DNA from 4 places in the Staphylococcus lloydii genome. Region 4 is predicted to be linked to each of the others. Evidence: predicted binding sites of a transcription regulator. Region 4 holds the regulator's gene; each other region holds the start of a gene.

Region 1 (8,081 bases), 860 kb from region 4:
CAAATAATTTTTCACTTAAAGTAACGACTACATTATGTACTGCTTCATCAGTTGCTTCGTCTACTGTCATATACAATAATTTACCTACTCTAATATCGTTAACTTGCGTATAGCCTAAGTCATGTACCGCACGATTAAGTGCTTGTCCTTGTGTGTCTAACACTTGTGGTTGTAACGTAATATGCAATTCAATAGTTTTCATTATGCTAATGCCTCCAATTTATTTAAAAATGTTTGATACGTTTCAATAATTGAGCCTCTGTCTTCTCGATACACATCTTTATCAAAATTTGTGTCACTATATTTGTCCCAAATACGACAAGTATCCGGAGAAATTTCATCTGCTAATATAATGTCGCCTGCGTTTGTAATTCCAAATTCTATTTTGAAATCAACTAGACGTAGTTCCATTTTGTCCATTAATTGAATTAATTTATTATTAATTTCCAAAGCTTCATTTTTTAATTGAGTTATTTGAGTATCATTTGCAATATTTAATAGTTTTACGTGGTCATCTGTAATTAAAGGGTCATTTAAATCATCATTTTTATAGAAAAACTCGACCAATGGTTGTTCAAATATTTGCCCTTTTTCAAAACCTAAACGTTTAGTAATTGAACCAGCAGCAATATTTCTAACTACGACTTCTAAAGGTATAATTTCTACTGCAGTAACAAGTTGTTCAGTTTCTGAAATTTGTTCGATAAAATGGCTATTTAGGTTTTGAGATTTAAGAAAATTGAAAATATTCGAAGTAATTTGATTATTCAATCGCCCTTTACCTTCAATCACATCTTTTTTAGCACCATTACCTGCCGTTACTTCATCTTTGTATTCTACTCTTAAAATATCTTCTTCTGCTGTAGCGTAAATTCTCTTAGCTTTTCCTTCATATAACAACGACATTAGTTGTTTCTCCCTTCAAACTGTTTGATTAACATTGATTCGGTTTCTTCTATATTATTAGTCAGCACTGTTAAATGCCCCATTTTTCTATTAGGCTTTCTATCTACTTTGCCATAAATATGTACATGCCACTCAGGCATTGTACTAAATTTAGTCTCAAGTAAATCCAAATCTTTTCCTAATAAATTCATCATAATAGTAGGTTTTAGTAGTGTAATATCTGTAGGTAAAACTTGACCCGTTATGGCTAATATATGTGTATCGAATTGCGAGAAATCACATGCTTCAATTGAATAATGTCCTGAGTTGTGAGGACGAGGAGCTATTTCATTTACATACAAATTATTTTGTTGATCGACAAAAAACTCTACAGTAAACGTTCCTATAAAATGTATCTGATTTATTATTTTATTAACTTCATTTCTTGCTTCTTGTTCTTTGTCAGAACGTGCAGGCACCACAGTTTTAAATAAAATTTGCTGTCTATGTTCATTTTCTTGTAACGGGAAAAAAGTAACACTTTGATTATTACCAATCGTGACAGTTAAAGATAATTCTTGAGTTAACTGTAAATATTGTTCTGCAACACATTCTTGTTGCGCTATAAGTTGACGCGCTTCATCTAAGAAAGTATTATCTTTCACTAATATTTGACCCTTGCCATCGTAACCCCCAAATCTTGTTTTAAGGATAAATGGATAGTCGAGTGTTTCAATTGCATGAACAAGTTCATCTTCAGAAGAAACACGTAAAAAAGGAACAATTTGTGTATTTGCCTGTTGCAATGTTTGTTTCTCAGTTAAACGATCTTGCAACAGCTCAATCGCTTCATATCCTTGCGGAATATTATATTTAGTAACAAGTTCTTTTAATTGCGGTGCAGAAATATTTTCGAATTCATATGTAATCACGTCTGAACGACGTCCTAACTCATTTAATGCATCAATATCATTATAGTTCGCATTTATGAAGTCATGTGCTACATATTGACAAGGACATGCTTTATCTGGGTCTAAAACAATAACTTTATAGCCCATTTTTTGAGCTGATTGCGCCATCATTTTACCTAATTGGCCGCCTCCGATAATACCTATCGTTGCTCCGAAATGTAAGTTAGTCAATTTCACGCTGCATTTCCCCCACTTTCTCCACTAGAGATTGGTTATATTGCATTAAATTCTGTTCAACTTGTTGATTATTAATACTAAGTATTCTGGCTGCAAGTATACCGGCATTTTTAGCACCTGCTTTGCCAATCGCTGTCGTTGCCACAGGTATACCTCCCGGCATTTGTACTATAGAAAGTAATGAATCTAAGCCCTTTAAACTTTTAGACTCAATAGGAATACCTATAACCGGTAAGGTAGTCATTGAAGCAACCATTCCCGGCAAATGTGCCGCTCCTCCAGCGCCTGCAATAATAACGTCATAGTCATTTTGACGTGCATTATTGGCAAAATCGTACATTAAGTCAGGCGTACGATGTGCTGAAACAACCTTTTTATCGTACGGTATTTCAAAAGTATCGAGCATTTTGCAACTCTCTTGCATAATTTCCCAGTCAGATGAACTACCCATAATTACTGCCACTTTCAATCTGAACACCCTTTCAAAAATTTGAAATGTTAGTACCTGAAGATGTATATTACAGATATAGCATAACAACAAAGTTATGTATTTTCAATCAAAAATCGAACTTTCAAAGAAATTTTGTGTTGAATTTACGTTTTTTGCTTATAATTAACAGCTTTTTATGTTATAAAGTTAAGATAAAGTTTGTTATTTGAAGGAGGAATTATATAATGGTTGCCAAAATATTAGATGGTAAGCAAATTGCGCAAGACTATAGACAGAAGTTAAAAGAAGAAGTTGAGTCATTGAAAGAGCAAGGTTTTACTCCTAAATTATCAGTTATTTTAGTAGGTAATGATGGCGCAAGCCAAAGCTATGTTAATTCTAAAAAGAAAGCTGCCGAAAAACTTGGTATGATTTCAGAAATCGTACATTTAGATGAATCTACGTCAGAAGAAGAAGTCTTAAACGAACTAAAACGTTTAAATGAGGATGACAGCGTAAGTGGTATCTTAGTCCAAGTTCCTTTACCAAAACAAGTTAGTGAACAAAAAATAATCGAGTCAATTAATCCAGATAAAGATGTTGATGGTTTCCATCCAACAAATATTGGTAAACTTTATATAGATGAACAAACTTTTGTACCATGTACACCACTAGGTATTATGGAATTATTAAACCACGCAGACATTGACATCGAGGGTAAAGAAGCAGTTATCATTGGTCGCAGTCATATTGTGGGACAACCTATTTATAAATTGTTACTACAAAAAAATGCTACAGTTACAATAATGCATTCAAAAACTAAGGACATGCAAAGTCATCTTAAAAATGCAGATATTATTGTAAGTGCAGTGGGTCAACCCGGTATTGTATCAAAAGATGATGTTAAAGAAGGTGCTGTAGTCATCGATGTCGGTAATACACCTGACGAAAATGGCAAATTAAAAGGCGACGTTGATTATGACGACGTAAAAGAAATTGCTGGCGCCATCACACCTGTACCTGGAGGCGTAGGTCCAATGACGATCACAATGGTACTTAATAATACTTTATTAGCTGAAAAAATGCGTAGAGGGATTAAATAAATCCTCGCCTGCTCTATAGCACCGATTCCGAGAAAAATTACTTTGACTAAATAAACGTCAATTTCTATTGAAAGAATATAGAAATTGACGTTTTTATTCGCTTGTATTTAATTGAATATGCTTGCGCTGCTTTCTTAGTTTTATAACACTGTATCCTATTTTTCCCATATAATATGGAATTCAATTATCATTTACTATCATATAGAGATAAATGAGCAGATACTTGTTTATAACACTAGTCCTTTCAATTATATTAATTGGGCATCTTATTTTGTTAAAAATTTGTTAAATGTATTTACTAGATTCTAATAATAAACTAAACTTTACCTTCTAAGATGATTTTAGGACCATAGTACGATGTCTTATATATAAAAATAGGCTATAGTTAATTTAAACATAAGGTCAGTTTTCATACGGAGGTAAACGTCATGAATAAATTATTACAATCATTATCAGCTATCGGAGTCTCTGCAACTTTAGTAACTCCTAATTTAAATGCCGAAGCAACAGATAATTCAATTCCAGAAATAAAAGGTGCTAAAGACACTATTGTAAAAAAAGGAAACGATTATAACTTATTAAATGGTGTACATGCTTTTGATAAAGAGGATGGCGACCTAACAGATAAAATTAAAGTCAACGGCTATGTCGATACAAATAAAGAAGGTAAATACAAAGTAGAATATAAGGTTCAAGATTCAAATGGTGCAATAGAAAAATCTGTGCGCTATATTGAAGTTAAGTAATATACATAAACTTTGTGAAACACTCTAATTGATAACGTTTATCAATGGATTGATGGCTTTTGTCACGTTTCTATCAATTTTGACGTTTTTCACAAAATGTACACATAATTTTAACAAATCTTTCATCCCCCACCAGACGTTGATTCTGTTGGGGTTATTTTAATTTTACAATAATTTTTTTCTCACAAACACTTGTAAATATTGCGGAATATCTTAAAATTGATGGTAAGCCCTACAATTGTAGTATTAGGAGGTCAAAAAAAGTGTCAAAATTTAAGTCTTTGCTTCTACTATTTGGCTCACTAATTTTACTTAGTGGTTGTTCTAATGTAGAAGTTTTAAACCCAAAAGGGCCAATGGCAAGCGACTCGAAGTTTTTGATTATTTATTCAATTATCTTCATGCTTGTAATCATTGCTGTTGTACTTATCATGTTCGCTTTATTCTTAATCAAATATAGATTAGGAAATAATAAAGAATCTGGTAAGATGCATCACAATTCATTAATCGAAGCAATATGGTTTATTGTTCCAATTATAATTGTTGTTGCTTTAGCAATCCCTACGGTCAAATCATTGTATCAATATGAAAAACCACCAGAGAAAAAGGATGATCCACTTGTAGTTTACGCAACAAGTGCTGGTTACAAATGGTTCTTCAGTTATCCTGATCAAAAAATCGAAACTGTTAACCATTTAACTATTCCTAAAGATCGTCCGGTTGTATTCAAACTTCAATCAATGGATATGATGACAAGTTTCTGGATTCCACAACTTGGTGGTCAAAAATACGCTATGACAGGTATGACTATGGATTGGACGTTAACAGCGGACAAGACTGGTACGTTTAGAGGTCGTAACTCAAACTTCAATGGTGAAGGATTTGCTAGACAAACATTCGACGTAAATTCTGTAAGCCAAAGCAAGTTTAAAGACTGGGTTAAAGATGCTAAGAAGAAAAAAGTATTAGATCAAGATACTTTCGATAAGCAACTTTTACCTACGACTGAAAATAAAAATCTAACATTCAGTGGTACACACATGGCATTTGTGGATCCGGCTGCTGATCCTGAGTACGTATTCTACGCTTATAAACGTTATAATTACGTACAAAAAGACCCTAACTTTAATAGTGAAAAACAAATTAAAGAAGATGTCTTAAGCAAACCGGACAAACCAAAACGTAAACCACAAATTACAAATGCTAACTATGAACGTCATGGTATGAAGAAAATGATTTTAGGCAACAACGAACCATATGATAGTGAATTCAAAGATGACGAATCACATAATATGGATGAAATGGAAAAAATCTCTAAAGGAGCTAAAGATAAAAAAGCTTCTGAAATTGAGAAAAAAGACCATGAACATGGAGGTGGACATTAATGAATTTTCCATGGGATCAATTACTCGTTCACGGTAACTGGATGATCACAATGGCACAAATTGGTGCGCCATTTATGATTATCGCGTTAGTGGCAGTAATTACGTACTTTAAATTATGGAAATATCTATACAGAGAATGGTTCACATCTATTGACCATAAAAAAATCGGTGCTATGTATATCATCTGTGCTGTATTAATGTTCGTACGTGGTGGTATTGATGCGCTATTAATTCGTACTCAATTAACTTTACCAGACAATAAGTTTTTAGAGTCTAACCACTATAACGAAATCTTTAGTACGCATGGTGTGATCATGATTATCTTTATGGCTATGCCATTTATCTTCGGATTATGGAACGTAGTAGTACCTTTACAAATTGGTGCTCGAGACGTAGCCTTCCCTGTACTAAACAACGTAAGTTTCTGGTTATTCTTCTCAGGAATGTTACTATTTAACTTATCATTTATCGTTGGTGGTTCTCCTGCTGCAGGTTGGACAAACTATGCACCACTCGCAGGTGAATTCAGTCCGGGACCAGGCGTTAACTATTATCTAATAGCCATTCAGATTTCTGGTCTAGGTACATTAATGACGGGTATTAACTTCTTTGTTACTATACTTAGATGTAAAACACCTACAATGAAATTTATGGAAATGCCTATGTTTACTGTGACGACTTTCATCACAGCATTAATCGTTATTTTGGCATTCCCAGTACTAACTGTTGCATTAGCATTATTCACAACTGATAGAATATTCGACACTGCATTCTTCTCAGTTGCGCATGGTGGTATGCCAATGCTTTGGGCAAACTTCTTCTGGGTATGGGGGCACCCTGAGGTTTATATCGTTATCTTGCCAGCATTCGGTGTTTATTCAGAAATCATCCCTACTTTTGCTCGTAAACGATTATTCGGCCATCAAAGTATGGTATGGGCAACAGCAGGTATTGCATTCTTAAGTTTCTTAGTTTGGGTTCACCATTTCTTCACAATGGGTAATGGTGCATTAATCAACTCATTCTTCTCTATTACAACTATGATGATCGGTATTCCTACCGGAGTTAAATTATTTAACTGGTTATTCACATTGTACCAAGGTAGAATATCATTCGAATCACCAATGCTTTGGGCATTAGCTTTCATCCCTAACTTCCTATTAGGTGGTGTTACGGGTGTCATGCTAGCAATGGCAGCAGCCGATTACCAATACCATAATACGTATTTCTTAGTGGCACACTTCCACTACACACTCGTAACTGGTGTTGTATTCGCTTGTCTAGGCGGTTTAATTTACTGGTATCCTAAGATGACTGGTTATAAATTAAACGAAACGCTTAACAAATGGTGTTTCTGGTTATTCATGATCGGATTTAACGTTTGTTTCTTACCACAATTCGTACTAGGTTTAGATGGTATGCCACGTCGTCTTTACACTTACATGCCAGAAGATGGTTGGTGGTTACTAAACGTAATTTCATCAATCGGTGCATTATTAATGGCGCTTGGCTTTATGTTCCTAGTAGCAAGTATTGTATACAGTCACTTTACTTCACCACGTGAAGCAACTGGTGACAACTGGGATGGATTAGGCCGTACTTTAGAATGGTCTACGGCATCAGCTATGCCTCCTAAATATAACTTTGCTGTCACTCCAGATTGGAATGACTATGATACGTTTGTAAACATGAAAGAACATGGTCGTCACTACTTAGACAACCATAACTATTCAGAAATTCACATGCCTAACAACACACCAGTTGGTTTCTTTATGGGTATCTTCTTAACAATCGGAGGATTCTTCTTAATCTTCGAAACAATTATTCCAGCTATAATATGCTTATTAGGCGTATTTGGTTGTATGATTTATAGAAGTTTCCAAATCGATCATGGTTATCATATCCATGTATCTGAAATTGAAGAAACTGAGGCTAAACTACGTGAGGCACGTAAAAGAGAAAGGGAGGCTGTAAGTCATGAGTCATGATACAAACACTATTGATTCACGTTCACATGAAGGTAATCTGAATAAACTTGGCTTTTGGATATTCCTTACAGCTGAATTTTCATTGTTCGGTACGTTATTCGCAACGTTATTAACGTTACAACACGGCGGTGACTATGCGCACCGCATGACTACTGAACTATTCGAATTACCATTAGTACTTATTATGACATTCGCATTGTTAATCAGCTCATATACTTGTGGTATTGCCATTTACTATATGAGAAAAGAAAACCAAAGATTAATGATGATTTGGATGATTATTACTGTTATTCTTGGTGCAGTATTCGTTGGATTCGAAATTTACGAATTTAGCCACTATGCATCAGAAGGCGTAAACCCAACTATCGGTTCTTTCTGGTCTAGTTTCTTTATCTT
Region 2 (8,081 bases), 840 kb from region 4:
ATAGTAGGGCAAGCTATATCTGCGTCAATTAGTTATTATTTCATGAAAAAAATAGGGCAAGATCACGTAGAAAAATGCGAAAAAGTAATTCGCTCAATAATATAAAGAAATTTTTAAGTCGTAGCGCTTTCAAAAAACAGGGAAATAATCGCTGATTATTATCATGTCTAGGGCTTAACGAATTGAATTTATATAATTTTTTTGGTAATGTAAACGTATAAAACTATGTTAAGTTTTATAATAAACTAACAATTCTAACTATATGAAGGAGATTTACACATATGGAACAAAAATCTTACGTAATTATTGATGAAACAGGTATTCACGCACGTCCAGCAACGATGCTTGTACAAACTGCTTCAAAATTCGATTCTGATATTCAATTAGAATACAATAGCAAAAAAGTAAACTTAAAATCTATTATGGGTGTTATGAGTTTAGGTGTAGGTAAAGATGCTGAAATCACAATTTATGTAGATGGTAGCGATGAAGCAGAAGCAATTGATGCAATTACAGAAGTATTATCTAAAGAAGGACTTACTGAATAATTATGACTAATTATATTAAGGGGATTGCTGCTTCTGATGGTGTGGCAATAGCTAAGGCTTATTTACTAGTTGAGCCAGACTTATCATTCGACAATGAGAAGATTGCTGATGCATCTGCTGAAGTAGAAAAATTTCAAAAGGCTATCAATACATCTAAAATTGAATTAACTAAAATTAGAAATAATGCTGAACAAAATTTAGGTGCTGATAAAGCAGCTATTTTTGACGCGCACTTATTAGTTTTAGATGATCCAGAGTTAATTCAACCAATCGAAGACAAAATTAAAAATGACCAGGTTAATGCACCTACAGCGTTAACTGAAGTTACAGACCAATTTATCGCTATCTTTGAAGGCATGGACAATGAATACATGAAAGAACGTGCTGCAGATATTCGCGATGTGAGAAAACGAATTTTAGCAAACTTATTAGGCGTTGAATTACCAAACCCTAGTATGATTGATGAAAGCGTTGTTATAATTGGTAATGATTTAACACCTTCAGACACTGCGCAATTAAATAAAGAATTTGTACAAGGTTTTGTTACTAATATTGGTGGCAGAACTTCACACTCTGCTATTATGAGTCGTTCTTTGGAAATTGCTGCTGTTGTAGGTACTAAATCAATCACTGATGAAGTTCAACAAGGTGATATGATAGTCGTTGACGGTTTAACTGGGGAAGTTATTGTTAATCCTACTGATGACGAAGTTATCGCTTATCAAAATAAACGTGAACGTTTCTTTGAAGATAAAAAAGATTTACAAAAGTTACGTGATGAAGAGTCAGTAACATTAGACGGTAATCATGTAGAATTAGCAGCTAATATTGGTACGCCAAACGATATTAAAGGTGTATTAGAAAATGGTGCTGAAGGTATTGGTTTATACCGTACTGAATTCTTATACATGGGTAGAGACCAGTTGCCAACTGAAGATGAACAGTTTGAGGCATACAAAGAAGTAATTGAGTCAATGGAAGGTAAAAGAGTTGTCGTGCGTACATTAGATGTAGGTGGCGATAAAGAACTTCCTTACTTAAACTTACCTGACGAAATGAATCCGTTCTTAGGTTATAGAGCAATTCGTTTATGTCTAGATCAACCAGATATTTTCAGACCACAATTACGTGCTTTATTGCGTGCTTCAGCGTACGGTAAATTGAATATTATGTTCCCAATGGTTGCAACTATTCAAGAATTCCGCGATGCTAAAGCATTATTAGAAGAAGAAAGAGCAAACTTAAAACAAGAAGGTGTTGAAGTTTCTGATGATATCGAATTAGGTATCATGGTAGAAATTCCTTCTACTGCTGCTTTAGCAGATGTCTTTGCTAAAGAAGTTGACTTCTTCAGCATTGGTACTAATGACTTAATCCAATACACTATGGCAGCGGACCGCATGTCAGAACGTGTTTCATACTTATATCAACCTTATAACCCTGCGATTCTTCGTTTAGTTAAACAAGTAATCGAAGCTTCACATAATGAAGGTAAATGGACTGGTATGTGTGGCGAAATGGCTGGAGATGAAATTGCTATTCCATTATTATTAGGTTTAGGATTAGATGAATTCTCTATGAGTGCTACTTCAATCTTGAAAGCACGTCGTCAAATCAAAGAATTAAGTCAGTCTGAAATGCAAGAATTAGCTAATCGTGCAATTAATGCAGCAACTTCAGAAGAAGTTCAAACATTAGTTAAACAATATACTAAATAGTAAATTAAAAGAAGTTTATTAAGTGTAGCACTTAATAAACTTCTTTTTTTATTCAATATTTAGTTCAGCGTTGATTTTGTCCATGTCAATTTGGTACATAGGCTCATTATTTAAAAGAATAAATGGTGTTGCAAAAGCATCATAATCTATCATTTCGTTGCGATATGTTGAGTTTAAAGAAATGTTTTTCTCAGTATAATCAACATTTTTTTCAGTTAAATAATTTTTAATAAACGTGCAAGGTGGACAATCATTTTGTGAATAGATAATAACATTAGACATTTAATACAAAATCCTTTCAAAGTGAAATACTATTTCATAATATAAGAGATACAACATAAGAAATCAAGTTTGTGAACTGTCTGTGACACGTCATTAATTTGTCAATTTTCAAATGAACCATAACAATTCCATCCATGAAAACAGCGAGTTATAATAAAAATATATTGTGATTTTTGTCACAAATTCAGGAAAAAGGTGATTTTATGGATTCAGTAGAAATAGCGCGTTTCCTCACAGGAATGACGCTAGCCGTTCATATAATTTTTGCGACGATTGGTGTTGGAATGCCTTTAATGTTTGCAATTGCAGAATTCTTAGGAATTAAAAAGAATGATCCAAGCTATACTGCATTAGCGAAACGTTGGTCAAAAGGTTATACAATCACTGTCGCAGTCGGCGTTGTGACAGGAACAATTATCGGATTACAGTTGTCACTACTATGGCCGACATTTATGCAAATGGGTGGCCACGTTATCGCGTTACCACTATTTATGGAAACATTTGCATTCTTTTTTGAAGCTATCTTTTTAAGTATTTATTTATATACTTGGAATAGATTTAAAGGTAAATGGACACACGTCATTTTAAGTATACCAGTGATTATTGGTGGTTCATTCTCTGCATTGTTTATTACGTCAGTAAACTCGTTTATGAACACGCCTGCAGGGTTCCAAGTTAAAGACGGTAGAATGGTAAATGTTGAACCTTGGGCAGCAATGTTTAATGCATCATTTTTAGTGAGATCATTTCACGTAGTTGCTACTGCACTTATGACAATGGCATTTATATTAGCAGCCGTAGCGGCATTCAAATTGTTGAAAAATAAAGTTAGTAAAGATGCAGAATATCATAAAAAAGCACTAAAAGTAACGATGATTTTAGGCTTAGTATTTACTTTAGGTTCAATGCTCGCTGGAGATTTATCGGCTAAATTTTTACACAAAGTGCAACCAGAAAAATTAGCAGCTTATGAATGGCATTTTGATACGGGTTCAAAAGCCGATTTAGTCTTTTTCGGTACACTTAATGAACACACGCAACAAGTAACAGGTGCAATTAAAATACCTGGCTTATTAAGCTTTTTAGCAGACGATAATATAAACACTAAAGTAAAAGGCTTAAACGATTTTCCTAAAGCTGACTTACCACCACTCATCGTACACTATTTCTTTGACTTGATGGTATCGCTCGGCGTATTTTGTTTCATCATTTCTGCAGCTTATGTAGCGACGCTTATCTTTAAAAAGTTACGACGCTTCATGCATGCTAAACCGATGCTATACGGTATATTACTCACTGGACCTGCAGCGATGTTAGCCATTGAGTTTGGTTGGTTCTTAACAGAAATGGGACGTCAGCCTTGGATTGTTAGAGGTTATTTAAAAGTTAAAGAAGCTGCAACGCAAGCCGGTGGTTTAACGTTTGTTACTATCTTGTTTGCATTACTTTATATTGTACTGATAGTAACATCGGCATACGTGCTAATAAGAATGTTTAAAAATAAACCTGCTTATAAAGATGTTGCTGCAGTTTCTAAAGAGAGAGGTGAGCAGTAATGATATTTTCTTATATTGGAATAATCGTCTTATGGTTATTTTTGTTTTGCTATATTATTATTGCATCAATCGACTTTGGCGCAGGTTTCTTTGCATTACATGCTAAGATTACAAATCAAGATAAAAAATTAAATCATTTAATTTCTAGATATTTAAATCCTGTCTGGGAAGTAACAAACGTATTCTTCGTATTCTTTTTCGTAGGAATGGTAGGGTTCTTCCCAGAATCAGCATTATACTTTGGAACAGTATTATTAGTCCCAGCATCCATTGCATTAGTATTGTTATCGATAAGAGGTGCGTTCTATGCATTTGAAAACTATGGTCAAGATTCAAAACTACCATGGTTAGTATTATATGGATTAACAGGATTATTTATTCCAGCATCATTAGCCACAGCAATGACTATTTCAGAAGGTGGATATATTACTAAACATGGTTCAAGTTTTGACTTGAATTGGACTGAATTATTACTAAGTCCATTTTCTTGGTCAGTAGTATTTTTAGCAATCATAACTGTACTTTATATATCTTCTGGATTTTTAACATTTTATGCCGATAGAGCAAAAGACACTAGAGCATATAAACTATTAAGATATTGGTTCCTTTTCTGGGGACCACCGATGATTGCGATATCTTTATTTGTCTTTTTATCATTAAGAGTGCAAAATGAAACGCATTTTCTATCAGCAGTCCTTAACTATTGGTGGTTATTCTTACTCAGTCTGATTTGCTTTATAGTAGCTATGTTATTAACACTACTTAAAAAAGCACATGGTTGGGCATTTATCATGGTCATATTCCAAATGGGCTTTGCCTTTTTCGGATATGGCGCTAGTAAACTCCCATATATTTTATATCCACAAGTGCAATTCGAGCACGCAGTGGTAAATGATAGTATGGCGATGGCATTAACAATTGCATTTATTTGTGGTTTACTTTTATTGATTCCATCGTTAATATTATTATTGAAATTATTTGTTTTCGACAAAGAATATGTTGAAGGCAAAAAGTCTCAATATTAACAAAAGGGTGAGAAGGGTTAGCAAATTGTTTAACAATGTGACCCTTTTCGCACCTTTATTTTTTAATGGAGGACGCATATGGATAAAGAGTATGTGGTTATAGGATTAGGCCGTTTTGGCGGTAGTATTGTTAGAGAATTAAATGCATTAGATATGGACGTTATGGCAATCGATAGTAATGAAGCACGTGTGAATGAGTATAGTGAGATTGCTACTCATGCAGTAGTTGCTGATACAACTGATGAAGCCGTAATGAAAAGTTTAGGTATTAGAAACTTTGACCATGTAATCGTCGCGATTGGTGAAAATATTCAATCTAGTACATTGACGACACTTATTTTAAAAGAGCTAGGTGTTAAAAAAGTAACAGCTAAAGCACAAAATGACTACCATGCGAAAATTTTAAATAAAATTGGGGCGGATACAGTTGTTCATCCAGAGCGTGATATGGGTCGTCGTATTGCTCATAACGTAGCAAGTGCGAGCGTATTAGATTACCTAGAATTAGCCGATGAGCATTCTATTGTAGAAATCAAAGCAAGTGAAAAAATGGCAGGTAAAACGATTATTGAATTGGATATTAGAGCTCAATTTGGTATTAGTATTATAGCCGTTAAACGTGGTAGAAATATATTAGTTTCTCCTGATCCGAATGAAAATATAGAAATCGGCGATATCTTAATAATGATTGGTCATGATAATGACTTAAATCGTTTTGAAATGAAAGTTGTAAGATAAATTTATGCGATTTTAAAGCGTGTTGGATGTTAATTCGACACGCTTTTTGCTATCAAAAAAGGAGTATAACTATCTGATGCAGATAGCTATACTCCTTATATATTTGTTAAAATATTCAAATGCTATTTTGATTCTGTGTCATTTTGTTGTTTCTGAGGTTTTGCGTTATTATCTTTTGCTGTTTTTTTAGCATTTGAAGATTTACGTTCTTTTTGTGGTTTACTAGAATTAGCGTTGCCATCTTCGTCCTCGTTTACCTTCATAATTACAGGTAAAATCATTGGTTTTCTTGCTGTCTTTTCGTATAAATAAGGTTGTAATGTTTCGATGATTGAAGACTTTATTTGATGCCACTGTATTGAATTATTTTGATTTAATTTTGAAATAACGTCTGTTTTAATTCTGCGTTGTGCATCGTAAATTAATTGACCTGATTCACGCATGTAAACAAAGCCACGTGAAATAATGTCTGGTCCAGATAGTAGTTTGTTAGTTTTGAAATCAATACTAACAACTACGATCACTAAACCTTCTTCTGATAATAATTTACGGTCACGTATAACGACGTTACCTATGTCGCCGATACCACTACCATCAACTAATACGTTACCTGATGGAATACGACCAACTTTGCGAGCAGAATCGTGTGTGAGTGCTAAAACGTCGCCGATATCGAAAATAAAGACATTTTCTGGTGCAACGCCACATTCAATACCTGATTGACCATGTGCTTTAAGCATACGGTACTCACCATGGATTGGTAAGAAGTATTTTGGTCTAATTAAACGTAACATTAATTGTTGATCGCCTTGTGAACCGTGACCAGAAGTATGAATATTAGATACTTTATTGTGAATAACTTCTGCACCAGCACGGTATAATGAATTGATTGTACGGTTAATACTTTTCGTATTACCCGGAATAGGTGATGAGCTGAATACAACAGTATCTTCAGGGATGATCTTTATTTGTTTATGTGTACCGTTAGCTATACGTGATAAAGCAGCCATTGGCTCACCTTGAGAACCCGTACATAAAATTAATAATTCGTGTTTAGGAATACTATTAATTTTATTTGGTTCTACAAAAGTTTCTGGTGGTGCTTTGATATAACCAAGTTCCATACCAATTTTGATATTATTTTCCATTGAACGACCAAAAGTAACAATCTTACGACCATACTTAATAGCGGCTTCAACAGCTTGTTGAACACGATAAATATTAGATGCAAAAGTCGCAAAAATAATACGGCCCGTACAATTTCTAAAAATTTTATCGACATTTTGTCCTACTTCACGCTCACTTAAAGTGAAGTCAGGTACGAGTGCATTTGTAGAATCAGAAAGCAGACATAATACACCTTCGTCACCTAATTTAGCCATTTTCCCAATATTAGCTGGTTCGCCAACAGGTGTGAAATCAAATTTAAAGTCACCAGTATGAACAATATTACCTTCCGGTGTATTAACAATAACGCCATAAGCTTCTGGAATACTATGCGTCGTTAAATAAAATGAAATTTCAAAATGTTTTGATTTAATAACACTTTCTTCAGTTATTTCTATTAATTCTGTTGTTCTTAATAAATGATGTTCTTCTAATTTATTTCTAATTAATCCTAAAGCTAATGGACCACCGTAAATAGGTACATTAATTTGTTTTAACAGGTAGGGCACACCACCTATATGGTCTTCATGTCCATGCGTAATAAATAAACCAACGATTTTATCTTGGTTTTGTTCTAAGTACGTATAATCAGGAATGACATAATCTATACCTAATAAATTATCGTCAGGGAATTTAATACCTGCATCAATAATGACGATTTCATCCTGATACTCGACAGCATAAGTGTTTTTACCTACTTCACCTAAGCCACCAAGTGCATATACAGCTACTTCATTTTTATTGATTTGCTTCATTATTCAGCTTGCTCCACATTAAAGTGTTCTGATTGTTTTTCGTATTCTAAATGTGTGCCCTCTAATTTAGTAATAAATTCAATGTTGTAATTACGATCTTTTAAATAACGTCTTACTTGTTCTTCAGTTTGTGCTTCTACGTAAATTGTTTGTGTGTTCTCACGAACTACCACTTCGTCTTTATTGTGTTGATAAAATACTTTAAATACTGCCATTATCTATATTTCCTCCTATTGCTATCTCTATATATTTAATATTATTGAATAAAAACCCTAGTCGAATACACATACAA
Region 3 (8,081 bases), 180 kb from region 4:
TTGGGGCAATAAATGGTTGTGCGACTAATATTAATATGCCATTTACTGTCCATAATAAACTGTATTGTCTCATCGAAATATTTAAGTGTTGTGTAAATGACGCAATTGTACTTTCCCATTGAATATATGCAATCCAACAAATGATAAACATCGAACATAACAACAATAACGAGATAAACTGTGGTCTATATTGTTTTGAAAATATTTTAAATGTTTCATTTGGTTTAACTTTAACTTCTAGCTCAATATTGAAGTTAAACACAGCTACAAATGCGAATAATACATACATAATTAAGTTTGCAATAAAAATATAATTAAAACTAATTTCTGCAACGAAACCACCTAATGCAGCACCAAGTGCTACACCTATGTTTTGAGCTAAATAAATAGCATTAAATGTTTGTCTACCACCATTAGGCCAAACTGCCCCGGCCATAGCGTAAATTGCAGGAATTATTAAGCCACCACCAAAGCCTAGACAAACTAACCAAACCGCATACCATGGCCAACCATGAAAGAAATTCAGTAATGTGGTACTGATCAAACAGATGACTGTCCCCGTCATAATTGTTCGATAGCCTCCGTATTTATCGAAAAACGTACCACCTAATAAATTTCCAATTACCATACCAAACGAATTAATAAGTAGCACAAAACCTGCTACTGTTAAACTTTTATGTAATTCGTGATTCATGTAAATTGTGTTTAATGGCCATAGAAAACTTGAGCCAGTTATATTTAATGCCATACCAATAACTAACCACCATACTGATCTAGGCATATTCATATTAAAAGCCCCTCTACTTTTAATTTTTCTAAAACTACAGTAAACAATATAACACAAAATATGTTAAAATCTTTAACTATAATGATTTTAGAAAGGAAAATGTTAAATGGGTAATTTTTTCCCTTACGCATTCGAAGATAAAAGATATCATACATGGAATTACCACTTAAAAAATAAATTTGGACAAAAAATATTTAAAGTCGCTATAGATGGTGGTTTTGATTGCCCAAATAGAGACGGTACTGTTGCTCACGGTGGCTGTACATTTTGTTCTGCAGCAGGTAGTGGCGACTTTGCTGGTAATCGTGCTGATCCAATCGAAGTGCAATTTAGACAAATTAAAGACAGAATGCATGAAAAATGGAGTGACGGACAATATATTGCATATTTCCAAGCTTTTACAAATACACATGCCCCAGTCGAAGTTTTACGTGAAAAATATGAAGCTGCATTGAAAGAAGAAGGCGTCGTAGGATTATCTATTGCTACTCGACCAGACTGTTTACCTGATGATGTAGTAGAATATTTAGCCGAATTAAATGAACGTACTTATTTATGGGTAGAATTAGGCTTACAGACAGTACACCAAAAAACGTCTGATTTAATTAATCGTGCTCATGACATGCAGACGTATTATGAAGGTATCGCTAAATTAAGAAAATATAATATAAATATTTGTACACATATTATTAATGGATTACCTGGCGAAGACTATGACATGATGATGGAAACTGCTAGAGAAGTAGCTCAAATGGATGTACAAGGTATTAAAATACATTTACTACACCTATTAAAAGGTACACCAATGGTTAAACAATACGACAAAGGTATGCTTGAGTTTATGTCTCAAGAAGAATATACAAATCTAGTATGTGATCAATTAGAATTAATACCACCTGAAATGATTGTACATAGAATCACTGGTGATGGTCCGATTGATTTAATGGTTGGACCTATGTGGAGTGTCAACAAATGGGAAGTATTAAATGAAATTGATAATGAACTTGCACGTCGTAATTCTTATCAAGGTAAACACTTTGAAAGTGTACACCACGTATGAAACTAACAAGAATCTTACCTTATGCTAAAACTTTATTATCAGAACATATAACCGATCAAAGTATTGTTATAGATGCTACTTGCGGTAATGGACATGACACTTTATTTTTAGCGCAACAAGTACCAAACGGTAAAGTATATGCGTTTGACATACAACAACAAGCCATTGAGAATACTTCTGCTAAAATCAAAGACTTTGACAATGTTACACTTATACATGACAGTCATGATAATGCCCAAGCGTATATTCCTAATTCTTACCATGGGTATGTAGATGCAGCAATCTTTAATCTAGGCTACCTCCCTAAAGGCGACAAACAAATTGTTACTCAACCGGCAAGTACAATTTCCGCCATAGAGCGTATTTTTAAGTTATTAGCAACGGAAGGCATAATTATTTTAGTTATTTATCCCGGACATGATGAGGGGAAAATTGAACGTGACCAAGTGCTTAATTTCTTAACTTCAATGGATCAACAAGTTGCGCATGTACTGCAATACCAATTTATTAACCAACAAAATGACCCGCCTTTTATTTGTGCAATAGAAAAACGTTAAATAAACAGAAAAAGATTGTAATCACTTCATGTGATAACAATCTTTTTATTTATGACTTTATGCATAAATAGGCTGTTATGTTTAATTCTTCGTTACAAAATCGCTTATTTTCCTATAAGTTTAAAATGGCAGTTAAACTTTCCTGAAAACTTGCTTTTCTCGAATTAATTTCACCAATGATAAAGTTTAAAAGATGTTCCCTTTCATCTTCTAACTTGTCGTTAAAATGAATAATAACTGTACGTTCATCGTTTTGAGGTCTCTCTTTTATAATCCACTTCTTCTCAACTAAATCATTATACGTACGTGTACGTTTATATGATTTGATGTGTACAAATTCATCCATTTGCTTTAAAGTCATTGAACCTTCTTTCCAGAGCGTAAGTAAGATTAAAATCTCTTCTTTAGACATTTTATATTCTTTCTTAATGCTTTTGAAAATAGCTTCAATTTCCTCTAAAATTTGGTTCAAATTCAAGACATTTGCAACCTTATTATCTATCGCCTTCCCCATAACAATTCCCCCATATAAAAAATATATAGTAAAACATGTAAAATTAATTTTAAATCAATGCACAAATTTTTAATAGACGTAAACTTAACATTTATTAAAAATTACATTTTTTATTAAAATTAATCTTATACACATTTTAAAATTATTTTAAGGATTATGCAATAAAGTAATTACTTAATTTTTTAAGAGTATCTTTTAAAATTAATATGGAATCTTTAAATTGTTGTTCTTCCATACTATTCAACACAACTTCATATATTTGCATTGCGCCATTTCTATTTATTAACGTTGGCACCCCGATATATACATCATTATTTTCTAAATAGCTTGAAACTGTCAAAACTTTATTTTGATTACTTAAAATGGCAACTGTGATTTCTGTTAAGGCCATGGCAATACCATAACATGTCGCGCCTTTTGCTTTAATAATATGATATGCAGCTTCTTTAGTATTAATATATGCTTGGTTTAATTCATTTTCAGTTAGTGGATAATGTGTTCTATATTTATCTAAAGATTGTCCAGCAATTTGTACGTTGGACCATACAGCCAATTCAGAATCACCATGTTCACCAATAATTTGTGCATCTATATTAGTAGGAGCAATACCAGTTAATAGCGCTAATTCATGTCTAAAACGTGCACTATCAAGCACCGTGCCTGAACCCATCACTTTTTCTTTAGGAAAACCAGAAAGTTTCTTTGTCACATAAGTCATAATATCTACAGGATTAGTTGCTATGATAAATATACCTGAAAAATTATGTGCCATAATATTAGAGATAATATCTTTATATATTTCGGTATTTTTTGTCACCAAATCTAATCTCGTTTCATGAGGTTTTTGATTAACGCCAGCTGTAATCACTACGATGTCAGCATCAGCACAATCTTCATAAGTGCCAACTTTTAAATTGGTCTTTTTAGCACATAATGCAGAGGCATGCGCTAAATCTTGAATATCACCCGCAACTCTTTCTTCATTTACATCTATAATTGATAATTCGTCTACAATCCCTTGAGTTACTAATGTATAAGCATAACTGGAACCTACCGCTCCGTCACCTATTAAAACTATTTTGTTACTTTTTGTATATTCCATAAGATCACACCTATCATTTTATTTGTGATTTTTTTCACAATGTTAATTTAGCACTTTCTCAAACAGAACACAATAGTTTTTGTGATTTTTTTCACATAATATTTTATTAAAAAAGATTGAACATTAAAATAAGCAATAATAATATCACAGCTATTTAATGTTCAATCTACAATGCAACTAGTTATTCACGTTATTTTCGTCATCTATAATAAAGCCCATTGCACTAGAACTATTATTTAAAAATGACAGTATATAACGCATTACTTCATCTCTTTCGGGTTCGTTGTGCACTTCGTGATATAAACCTTCCCATGCTTTAAAGTATAGTTCATCAGACTTCACTTTTGCTTTAATTTCTTCCATAAGTTTAGTATCAGCAACTTTATCTTCAGTACCATACATTAATAATAATGGTATTTTATCGATATCTGTTAGGTGTGTTACGGTTTCTTTCATTACTTCACAGACTTGTTTATACCAATGATAGGTTACCTTAGTTAACATTAATTGGTCTTCTAAAGTTTCTTCGATTACTTCTGCATTACGCGTTAGATCATTGGCATCGATGCCTACTTTAAAACGTGTATCTTTTGCAATATTACTAACGTTAGCGACTATTTTATCTTTACGTGATTTTCCACTTTTTTTGAATTCTAATATCGGAGAAATTAATGCTAAGCCTTCTATTGGAACTTCCACACGTTCGAGTAGATTTAGCATAATTAACCCACCTAAACCGACACCAATAACATACGTTGGAATTTTATATTCGTTTGCAATCTTTATCCATTCCAAGACATTTTCATGATATACATCAAAGTTTTTAATTTGACCTTTATTGGAACGTGAAGTTTGGCCTTGGCCTGGTAAATCACCCATAATTACGTGATATCCATTACGACGAAGCATAGTTATTAAATAGGCATATCTACCAGTATGTTCTAACATGTTATGTACGATTACAATTACACCTTTGGCTTCGTTTTCAGTTTCCCACTTCCACATATCGTATACTTCTCCTTCTCGTAATATTTCATTATCTTAATTGTATCAAATAATTACTCTAAATTACCATTTTTTATCCCGTAATCAAGGCAATCATTTCTGTTATAGTCAAATTATCCAATATTGTGTAATATGTTATATAATTAGTATAATAAATATTTGTGAACGTTTTCTTCCCTATTAAATTCATGATACACTATTATAAATAGAGTTATTGTTAGGAGGAATGAAAATGCCAATCGTGAAAGATTTCTTTATTGCTTTATCTAATAGTCAATTTTTAAACGCTACTGCGAAAAAATTAGGACCCATGTTTGGTGCAAAAAAAGTAGTAGCTGGCAACACAATTCCAATGTTATTGGAAACGATACGACGACTCAACGACAAGGGAATCGTTGTTACAGTAGATAATTTAGGTGAATATGTTGCTAATGAAGGTGAAGCAATTCAAGCTAAAGATCGAATTTTAGAAGTTATGTATGCTATTTATGACCATAATTTAGATGCACATATGTCTATTAAAATTAGTCAATTAGGTGCAGAGTTCGATTTAGACCTCGCTTATAAAAATTTAAGAGAAATATTATTAAAAGCAAATGAATTTAATAATATGCATATAAACATAGATACCGAAAAATATGAATCATTATTTGGAGTAATCCAAACCGTTGACCGTTTAAAAGGTGAATTTAAAAATGTAGGAACAGTAATTCAAGCCTATTTATTTAGGGCTGAAGCTTTAATAGATAAATATCCTGATTTACGTTTACGTTTAGTCAAAGGCGCTTATAAAGAAAATGAATTTATTGCCTACCAAACCAAAGAAGAAATAGACAAAAATTACATAGATATAATCGAAAAGCGATTATTAAATTGTAACCATGTAACTTCTATCGCAACACATGATGACGCTATTATAAATCACGTTAAACAATTCGTTAAAGACAATCATATCGAAAAAGAACAATATGAATTCCAAATGTTATATGGTTTTAGATCAGAACTAGCGGAAGAAATTGCCAAAGAAGGTTATAACTTCTGTATATATGTACCTTTTGGTGATGATTGGTTTAGCTATTTCATGCGTAGATTAGCAGAAAGACCTCAAAACTTAGTCTTAGCTTATAAAGAATTTACTAGTCCTCAAATGCTTAAAAAATTAGGACTAATTTTAGGTGGTACATTGGCAGTAGTTAGCAGTATTGTAGCATTATTTAAATTTAGCAAAAAATAACAATAGCTATTACAGCATATCTGAAAAATAAGTCTATAATTTTGATTGCTATTTATGAAATAAGAGAGCGCATCCAAAATGGTTGCGCTCTCTGTTTTTTATCATTCCAAAATTTTGCCGTGTATTTTTCACAAGTCATAGCAAAATTTTTGGCTATCTCTTGATATCACTAAATATAAAAAACCGTCAATTTCTACAAAATTTCAATAGAAATTGACGTTCATTTTGCTTATCAGCCAATTTGTCTTCTCGGCATTATCTTTTAATTATGCATTAATCGTTTTTAATAAGTTTGCCATTTCAATTGCACTTACTGCCGCTTCAGAACCTTTGTTACCTGCTTTAGTTCCTGCTCTTTCAACAGCTTGTTCGATATTGTCAGTTGTTAAAATACCGAAAATAACTGGAATATCCGCTACGTCATTTGCTTTCGATACACCTTTTGATACTTCATTACAAACATAGTCGTAATGAGATGTAGATCCTTTGATAACACAGCCTAAAGTAATGACTGCATCATATTCACCTTTTTGTGCTAACTTTTTAGCAACTAATGGAATTTCAAATGCACCTGGCACATATGCAACGTCTATATTACCCTCTGGTACTTCGTGTCTAACTAACGTGTCTTTAGCACCATCTAATAATCTATTCGTAATAAAATCGTTAAAACGACTTACTACAATCGCAACTTTCAAATCTGTTCCTATTAATTTACCTTCAAAATTCATAATTTTTCCTCCTATAGTAAATGACCCATTTTATTTTTCTTAGTTGTCATATAGTCATGATTGTGTTCATTTTCAGGCACAATCAATTCTATTCTTTTAGTGATATTAATGCCGTATTTTTCTAGGCTTTGAAATTTAGTTGGATTATTACTCAATAGATTAACATTTTCAACGCCTAGATATTTTAATATTGCTGCCGCATCTTTATAATCACGTAAATCTTCATCAAAGCCTAATGCGATATTCGCAGAAACCGTATCATATCCTTGCTCAATTAATTCGTATGCTCTTAATTTATTTATTAAGCCAATACCTCTACCCTCTTGAGGAAGGTAAATAATCATACCACCATGTTCTTCGATATACTTCATTGATTCAGCTAATTGTTCACCACAATCACAACGTTGACTATGGAAAATATCACCAGTTAAACATGATGAATGAATACGTACATTTTCGGTTGTTCTTGGTTTATCTTTAATTACAGCAACTAATTCATCTCTCGAGCTAGAAGTTGTAAAACCAATCATTTTGAAATCGCCATATTCTGTTGGCATTGCCACTTCAGCTTTAGCTTCGATATGAGTTTCTTGAGCTTTTCTATATTCGACTAAATCAGCAATTGAAATCATTACTAAATCATGTTGTTCACGAAAAGCTTGTAATGAATCACCTTTAGCCATTGTGCCGTCTTCATTCATAATTTCACAAATTAAAGCAGCAGGTTTGGCACCAGTTAACTTTGCTAAATCAACAGAAGCTTCAGTATGTCCAATTCTCTCCATGACACCATTATCTTTAGCTATAAGTGGGAATAAATGCCCAGGTCTGTTAAATGAAGTTGGTTGTGATTGTTCGTCTATTAATGCACGTGCAGTTAACATTCTTTCTGGTGCACTAATACCTGTAGTGGTATCTACATGATCAATACTGACAGTAAAATCAGTACCGTAAACATCTGAGTTATTTTTAACCATGGCATCTAGTTCTAAATGATGTGCAATATCTTTACTGACTGGTGCACAGATTAAACCTCTGCCATATTTCGCCATAAAATTTACTGTATTATCTTGCATCCATTCTGTTACAGC
Region 4 (8,081 bases):
CGCTTACATGCCTCTTCACTGTCCCACAAAGGCAATCTTACATTTGGATCAAAACATATCGTACCTTGTTGTTGCTTAAATTTTTCAATGATTGCCTTATGCGCCTCTTTCATTTCACTGTCTACTAAATCAACAGAACAAAAATGTAAGATATCGTTTGGTGTTATAGGTAATTCTTTTATATTTTCACGGTTGTATAACATATCAGCAGAAGGTTTACGGTAAAATGAAAAATCTCTTTCTCCAGATTTTGTTAAACTCACAAACGCCAACGCAGTGTTTGCTTCATTCGTTCGTTTAATAAAGGACGTGCCAACACCTATATCTTCTAGCGTTTCGACGATAATATCCCCAAAAGCATCTTGACCTAGTTGTGTAATCATTTCTGACTGACCGCCAAGTTTTTGCACTGTGCTAGCGACATTACAAGGTGCGCCACCCACCTGTCTAGAAAATGTTTCAACATCTTTCAACTTAGAATCTGTCGTATTAGGAATAAAATCTATTAATGCCTCGCCTATTGCATATAATTTACCCATAATTAACCTTCTTTCAATTCATATTTTGTGAATTTTAAATAAGCCTGTCCTGATTCTGTCGAAGTTTTTATACCTGTCGCATCTTCATCTGGAAAAATTCTCGCAGTCATTACACGTTCACCATCATTACAAAATACCTCTATACTTGAAGTATCAATAAAAATTTGGAGTTGCGAAAGTGGTGTATCCAATATCGTACTTCTTGAAGTACCTTCTACCGGAGTTGGTAACGGGCCACTTTCACTTCTGTCTAATGTTAGTTTTTGTTCTCTCGTATTATATTTGATTAAAGTTGAATGCTGACGAGAACTACGTAACTCAAAATATAATTCCGTTGTGTCATTTTCTAAAACATCTATGATTAGTTCGTATTGTTTCCCCTCATATGGATGAAGTTGACGTGTGAATTTATTAGCATAGCCTAATGCAGTTTCTTCATTAAAACGTAATTGTTTTAATGCTTTGATTGGTCGTTGTTTCAACTTACCATCTTCAATTGACAATACTCTTGGTACCGTTAAGCAATGGGCCCAATTTTCTTCATCTGTTGGATAATTTACATCTGGTAATCCCATCCATCCAATTAATACACGTTGGCCTTGTGCATCGACAAAACTTTGTGGGGCATAAAAATCAAAGCCATTATCTAATTCATTAAAATCTGCATGATTCATTGCTAAATTATCTACATCTAATTGACCAATTATGTATCCTGCTTGATAAATATTATTAAATTTATCACCATCAGGCTCTACGCCTTGGGGACAAAACATGAGTATGTCAAAGCCATCTAAATTGAAATAATCTGGACATTCCCACATATAACCAAATTCAGTCAATTTGGTTTCTAGTTCTCCCATAAATTGCCAATGTACTATATCAGTTGATTGATAGAGTACGACGCGTCCACTTTTATGGACATTTTGAGCACCTATAATCGCGTAATATGCATCATCTTTTTTAAATACCTTAGGATCTCTAAAATGTTCTGTATAACCTTCTGGTGGTTGCCCAATCACTGGTTTAGGAAATTTACTTATAGTTTTGTCTTGATTTACTTTTGCAATTAATTGACTGGAATGTCTTTGCCATGATTCATCACGTGCATTACCTGTATACATATAATATAAGTGGTTGTCATATTCAAATGCGCTACCACTATACACACCGTGACTATCATTTTTAGTATCAGGTTTCAATATTGGACCATGTGGTTCAAAATGTACCAAATCTTTACTCGTATAATTGTACCAATATTTCAAACCGTGAACGGCACCTAAAGGAAACCATTGATGCGATACATGATATTCACCATTAAAATAAATTAAGCCATTTGGATCGTTTAACAATCCTGATTCTGGTTGAATATGAAAAATTTGTTTATAGTTAGATTGTTGTACTTGCGCTCTTAATGCTTCTAACTTATCTTGAGGTACTTCCTCAAAACGTTGATAGCGCTCGTCTCTTGTCCACTCACGCATGGTAAGTATGCCTCCTCAAAACTGTAATATCTTTATTTAATTATTCATAAGGGAATTGCCCGATTTTAAAAATAATGTTCCCCTAATATTTGTAGTTAAAATAAATGTCTCAACTCATATGTATATACTATTATTCACTTATAAATTTTGTGTTTTACTTTTGCTTAAGTTATCGACAATATATATCATATCATTCGATAAATTGATTATGTTGCAAAAAATAAAATTTTATATATTTATACGTCTTAGCTTTAGCTATGAAATATGAAACTTTTAATTTATAGTTTACCATCTTACTAAGTCTAAAGACATACTTAGATATAAAAAACCCGGCTATTATAAATAACCGAGTTAATTTTGTTTATGCTTTTTGAATTGTGATAGTCCAAGATGCATCATCTAATTGTTCGTAGTTCGTTACTGGATATCCTTGTTCAGCAGCCCAGTTAGGGATTGCTTCAGTAGCTTGCGTACAGTCGAAATCAATCTTTAATTCATCTCCATTATCTAAAGTAACCATTTTTTTCTGAGCTTCTATTAATGGGAATGGGCATACCATTCCTACTGTGCCTAATTCATGTACCATAATTTATCTTCCTCTCTATTACGTTGTTTGTGTTTGACCACTTAAGTGAGCGCTATTTGTTGAAGCGCTTTGTGCTTTTTGAGCTTTTTTCATAGGTCTAATAAAAATAAAGTAACTCATAAACCATGCACCTAAAATCATTGAAGCTAAGGCAATCCAGCCTTGCCATGACATTGTGGCAGTTGATACTAAACCGTTACCGATGGAACAACCTCCGGCTACTGATGCGCCAAAGCCCATACACATACCACCGAATACACTATTTCTTATTGTCTTTTTATCTGGCAATCTCCATTTAAATTCTCTTGCTCCTTTAGCTGCAATATAAGAACCAAAGAAGATACCTAAAACTAAAAATACACCCCAGTCTAGTAATTTTACGTCACCACTAATTAAAAATTGTATTAAGTTAGCTGAAGGCGTTGTAATACCTAAACCATCCATTCTGCCTGTTGCTTCACTTGCTGGCCAAGCTAATAATGCAATTAGACCAACTACGATAGCAGCAACGAAAGGATGATATTTTTTCTCGAATAAGTAATAACGTACGCCTGTAAATTTACGTTTTAAAGTTGGTACCGCAACTTTTGGTTTACGTAATGTTTTAGTTACAAAAAACACTGTTATAATTACTAATAATAAAACCCAAACCCACATAGGGATTCCAGTCGTTTGTGCCATACTCGCGTTAACGTTTGTCGGCTTATTAATTTTATCCATTACAGGTAATAGTAAGCCGAATTTGGTAACTGCTGCAGTAAATCCATAAAATACTAATGCGATCCAACTACCTATTAAACCTTCACCAGCGCGGTACCAAGTACCTGTCGCACACCCTCCTGATAATATCATTCCTACACCAAAAATAAATGAACCTATAACTGTTCCAATGATAGGATATGATTCAGTAGGTATAGTAACAACACCTGTAGACGTTAATAAAAGTAATCCAATGCTTTGTACAGAAATAGCTATTAATAAGGCATAAAACATTTTATTGCTTTTCTGTATATACATATCTCGGAAACCGCCTGCTAAACAAAAGCGTGTACGTTGCATAACAAAACCTAATAAAGCTCCTACGATGAGCCCACTAATGACTAACCACGTCAAATAAATCCCTCTTTTCCGATTAAATTAATAAGAATAATAATATTAGATTTTATCATGCTTTTCAAGGGCATTGAGCTATTTGTAATAATATTGTAATCGAGATTTTTTTATATACAGAAATTGAACACTTAACATCTTTTAATCTGCTATTTAATAAACCCAGCGTTTTAAAACTAAAAAAAGTTACCTTATGAGATAATGTCAGCCAGATACTATCTCATAAGGTAACTTTAATATTTATTTATCCCCATAGTTGCGCATAAAGAAAAGTAAAGATTGTAATTCTATACCTAGATCAATATGATGAACTTGTACGTCTCCTGGTGCATGAACTCTTGTTGGCGTGAAATTCAATATGCCTTTCACACCTGTCTGTACGAGTTGATCCGTTACTTGTTGTGCAGCATTTTCAGTTGTGGTTAAAATAACAACATCGATTTCTTCTTCTTTTAATATAGTTGCTATATCGTTATAATGCTTAACCGTAACATTGCCAACTTTGGTTCCTATAACATCTTCACGTATATCGAAGGCTTCTGTTATTGTCATTTCATCATGTATGGAAAAATTAAAATTTAATAATGCTTTACCTAGATTACCAACACCAACGATAGCAATTTTTATTTCATTATTTTCATTTATTTCATGTTTAAAAAAATTCAATAAACTATCAATGTTGTAGCCATATCCTTTTTTACCTAATTCTCCAAAATATGAAAAATCTCGACGAATAGTTGCTGAATCTATATTTAGACCTTCACTAATCGTTTTTGAATTCACTCTATCTATGCCTTTTGATTTTAAAGTATTCACAAACCTATAATATAAAGGTAAACGCTTTAATGTAGCACGAGGAATTTTATCACTTTGATGAGCCAAAATTAAGTCCCCCTATTATTACGAAAATATACAAAGCTATAAATGTAAGCAATTACCACAATATTATACATGAATAAAATAGAAAAATAAACAATCGTAGTTTTATCTAACACCTATATACGGTAAAATAGAACTATTAGTGAGGTGCACAAAACATGATATTATTACAACTAAACGATATATCAAAATCTTTCGATGGCGAAGACATTTTTAACGATGTAAATGTAGAAATTAAGACGGGTGAACGTATTGGTATTGTTGGTAGAAATGGTGCTGGAAAATCGACATTAATGAAAATTATTGCCGGTGTAGAAGGATATGATTCTGGGCATATTTCAAAAATCAAAAATTTAAAATTGGGTTATTTAACTCAACAAATGACTTTAAATACAACTTCCACAGTTATTCAAGAAATGTCTAAACCATTCGAACATATAAAAAAATTAGGACAACAAATGAATCATGAAACGGATTGGTTGGCTCAACATGCAGATGATTTTGATAGTGATGACTATAAAGCGCATCTTGAAAAGTATGAAAGCCTATCCAACCAATTTGAACAACTAGAAGGCTATCAATATGAAAGTAAAATAAAAACAGTATTGCATGGTTTAAACTTTGATGAAGCGGATTTTGATCGCCCTATTAATGATTTCAGTGGTGGTCAAAAGACTCGTTTATCATTAGCACAAATGTTATTAAGTGAACCAGATTTACTATTATTAGATGAGCCTACCAACCATCTTGATATGGAAACAACAGAATGGTTAGAGGGTTATTTGAACTATTTTAAAGGTGCTATTGTTATTATCAGCCATGACAGATACTTCTTAGATAAAATTGTTAATCAAATTTATGATGTAGCTTTAGGTGACGTCCAACATTATCAAGGGAATTATGCACAATTTATCGAACAACGTGACAAATATTATGCAAAACGAATGCAAGAATACGAAAAACAACAAGCAGAGATTAAAAAGCTTGAAACATTTGTCGATAAAAATATTGCTAGAGCCTCTACTTCAGGTATGGCCAAAAGTAGACGCAAGACTTTAGAAAAGATGCAAACCATAGATAAACCACTTATTGATGCTCGGAGCGCAAATATTACTTTTGACTTTGATCGAAATACGGGTAATGACGTTTTTCATATTAATCAGTTGAAAATTGGTTATGAAGAACCGATTACTAATCCTATCTCTTTAGAAATAACTAAAGGTGATCACATCGCAATTATTGGCCCAAATGGTATAGGAAAATCAACGCTTATTAAAACCATCGCTGAAAAGCAACACGCATTAGCAGGAGAAATAACAACTGGGGCCAATCTAAAAATCGGTTACTATGATCAAAAGCAAGCCGAATTTAAATCTACTAAAACGATTCTCGATTATGTGTGGGACCAATATCCTACTATGAATGAAAAAGACATTAGAGCCGTTCTTGGCCGCTTCTTATTCGTTCAAGAAGACGTGAAGAAAATTATTAACGATTTATCAGGTGGCGAAAAAGCAAGGCTCCAACTTGCGTTATTAATGTTAGAGCGTAATAACGTTTTAATCCTAGATGAACCCACAAACCATCTAGATATTGATTCGAAAGAAATGCTAGAACAAGCATTGCAAGATTTTGATGGCACGATTATTTTCGTATCACATGATCGTTACTTTATTAACCAATTAGCTAATAAAATATTTGATTTAGATAGCGCAGGAGGTACTTTATATATCGGTGACTATCAGTATTATTTAGATAAAATCGCCGAAAAACATGCACTCGCTGCACAACAATCAAATCTTGAACATACACGTAACCAATCGTCCCAAGAAAGCAACAATACAAATTCTTATCTATCTCAAAAAGAACAAAAAAAGGAACAGCGCCAAAGAGAACGTAAAATAGCGCAATATGAGAGCGATATCGAAAACTACGAAAACACAATCACTGAAATAGAAGCACAATTATTAACACCAGAAATATACAACGATCCATCAAAATCCAATGAACTTGCACTTGAAAAAGAAGAGACCGAACATAAATTAGAACATGCTATAAATGAATGGGAAAAATTACAAGAATCTTAACATATAGTGTACATTAAAAAGTAGAGAAAATGAGATAACTCATTTTCTCTACTTTTTTTCATTAACTTTTTTATTCACATCTTAATTACGCTAATAAAGGCTATCCACAAAGTTATCCTAGTTATCCACAAGTAATATGTTACTTTATATTTACCATATTTTTGCTTATTCAACCTAATCCACAGCTTTTTCCATAACTTATCCACAGTTTATACACTGATTGTTAATAAGTACGCACGTTCCCTATTGACATTCATATTAATATAAATTTCATATAGCCTTGCGCCTAAATATAATCAATGACACAATTAACATATAGACTAGACATAAAAAGGAGCAGTTATACCATGCCAACAATTCTTTGGCTCATACTCGCGTTAATCGTAGCTAGTATTTTATTAGTTATCATTACCGAAACCGTCAATAACATTAGACTTAAAAATGAACTACCCACATTATGGGACAACATCAAACCTTTAGAAAAATTTACAAGACCTAATAGCCGCCACGATTATCAATATGAATTATACAAAGATGATTATGATACATATTCATTAATTGACGATAAAACTTGGAATGATTTAGATATGCCAAAATTATTTGGTGTGATGAACTTTAACTTTACAGCTATTGGTGAAATGCGTTTAGTATGTGCATTGAGACATATGAAAAAAATTAATAACGAAAAACTATTCCACGTGTTTAATGAGAATAATAGTACCCGAAATTTCGTCGCTTATCACTTGGCTAAAATTGGAAAATCTATTTATCCAACTTTTCCGGATCAACTTCAGCCAGTAAAACGTAACAATTTTTATATGCTTGCTCCATACTTGCCTTTAATAGCGATAATTATTACTTTATTTAACACTGGTTTGGGGATTATGTTACTGTTCTTAGTTTGTATATATAATATGGCCTTAAGTGGCATGTTAAAAAGAACTTATATAGACGATTTAAATTCAATGTTTTATAATTCAACTGTTGTCAATAAAGCTTATAAATTAAGTAACTCCGAGGAGTTACCAGACATTGATGTAGATTTTAAACATTTTATTGTAGCGCGTCGATTTAGTTGGCTTTTAGGCAAGGCTTCTACCGATAATGATGCCTTCACGGTTATAGGATTTATTAAAATGCTTTTAATGACCGATTATTTTCTATTCCATTTAATTCAATCGAGCTTTAAACGATATGAAAACGAAGTACTTGCCTGTTATGACTATATTGCCATGCTAGATAATCATTATTCTGTTGCATTATGGAGAAAAAGCCTAGACTTTTATTCTGTACCAGAAACAACGACAGAGGATAAGGTAGCCTTTGACGAGCTTGTACACCCACTTCTTAACGGTGCGGTACCAAATAGTTTAACTTTAGACTTTAATATGTTGCTTAC

The links. The regulator Rex, encoded in region 4, represses fermentation and respiration genes when NADH is low (regulators of the CRP and FNR family bind a similar motif). The targets are predictions, from matches to a motif close to TTGTGAAATATTTCACAA.
Region 1: qoxA (cytochrome aa3 quinol oxidase subunit II) is a predicted target of Rex. The motif match lies at 4,390-4,407, and genes of this name have one in related genera.
Region 2: ISP08_RS08585 (cytochrome ubiquinol oxidase subunit I) is a predicted target of Rex. The motif match lies at 2,713-2,730, and genes of this name have one in related genera.
Region 3: ISP08_RS05465 (L-lactate dehydrogenase) is a predicted target of Rex. The motif match lies at 4,043-4,060, and genes of this name have one in related genera.

What each region holds. Positions count from the first base shown of each region.
Region 1 covers NZ_CP064056.1:1,786,843-1,794,923, forward strand. Annotated here, with positions in the region: gene purS (phosphoribosylformylglycinamidine synthase subunit PurS) at 1-202, opposite strand, end outside; gene purC (phosphoribosylaminoimidazolesuccinocarboxamide synthase) at 202-906, opposite strand; gene purK (5-(carboxyamino)imidazole ribonucleotide synthase) at 906-2,033, opposite strand; gene purE (5-(carboxyamino)imidazole ribonucleotide mutase) at 2,020-2,502, opposite strand; gene folD (bifunctional methylenetetrahydrofolate dehydrogenase/methenyltetrahydrofolate cyclohydrolase FolD) at 2,709-3,566, shown strand; gene ISP08_RS08700 (immunoglobulin-like domain-containing protein) at 3,995-4,312, shown strand; gene qoxA (cytochrome aa3 quinol oxidase subunit II) at 4,576-5,697, shown strand; gene qoxB (cytochrome aa3 quinol oxidase subunit I) at 5,697-7,685, shown strand; gene qoxC (cytochrome aa3 quinol oxidase subunit III) at 7,675-8,081, shown strand, end outside.
Region 2 covers NZ_CP064056.1:1,763,338-1,771,418, reverse strand. Annotated here, with positions in the region: gene ISP08_RS08605 (DUF697 domain-containing protein) at 1-105, shown strand, start outside; gene ISP08_RS08600 (phosphocarrier protein HPr) at 282-548, shown strand; gene ptsP (phosphoenolpyruvate--protein phosphotransferase) at 551-2,266, shown strand; gene ISP08_RS08590 (glutaredoxin family protein) at 2,315-2,548, opposite strand; gene ISP08_RS08585 (cytochrome ubiquinol oxidase subunit I) at 2,752-4,104, shown strand; gene ISP08_RS08580 (cytochrome d ubiquinol oxidase subunit II) at 4,104-5,129, shown strand; gene ISP08_RS08575 (potassium channel family protein) at 5,208-5,867, shown strand; gene rnjA (ribonuclease J1) at 5,990-7,789, opposite strand; gene ISP08_RS08565 (DNA-dependent RNA polymerase subunit epsilon) at 7,789-8,004, opposite strand.
Region 3 covers NZ_CP064056.1:1,108,235-1,116,315, reverse strand. Annotated here, with positions in the region: gene ISP08_RS05485 (MDR family MFS transporter) at 1-787, opposite strand, end outside; gene mnmL (tRNA modification radical SAM protein MnmL/YtqA) at 894-1,847, shown strand; gene mnmM (tRNA 5-(aminomethyl)-2-thiouridylate-methyltransferase MnmM) at 1,844-2,404, shown strand; gene ISP08_RS05470 (transcriptional regulator, SarA/Rot family) at 2,517-2,918, opposite strand; gene ISP08_RS05465 (L-lactate dehydrogenase) at 3,073-4,020, opposite strand; gene ISP08_RS05460 (alpha/beta fold hydrolase) at 4,198-5,025, opposite strand; gene ISP08_RS05455 (proline dehydrogenase family protein) at 5,258-6,259, shown strand; gene ribH (6,7-dimethyl-8-ribityllumazine synthase) at 6,526-6,990, opposite strand; gene ribB (3,4-dihydroxy-2-butanone-4-phosphate synthase) at 7,002-8,081, opposite strand, start outside.
Region 4 covers NZ_CP064056.1:925,865-933,945, reverse strand. Annotated here, with positions in the region: gene ISP08_RS04420 (carbohydrate kinase family protein) at 1-539, opposite strand, end outside; gene ISP08_RS04415 (sucrose-6-phosphate hydrolase) at 542-2,020, opposite strand; gene ISP08_RS04410 (sulfurtransferase TusA family protein) at 2,382-2,606, opposite strand; gene ISP08_RS04405 (YeeE/YedE family protein) at 2,625-3,719, opposite strand; gene ISP08_RS04400 (redox-sensing transcriptional repressor Rex) at 3,957-4,598, opposite strand; gene ISP08_RS04395 (ABC-F family ATP-binding cassette domain-containing protein) at 4,754-6,682, shown strand; gene ISP08_RS04390 (MutS-related protein) at 7,030-8,081, shown strand, end outside.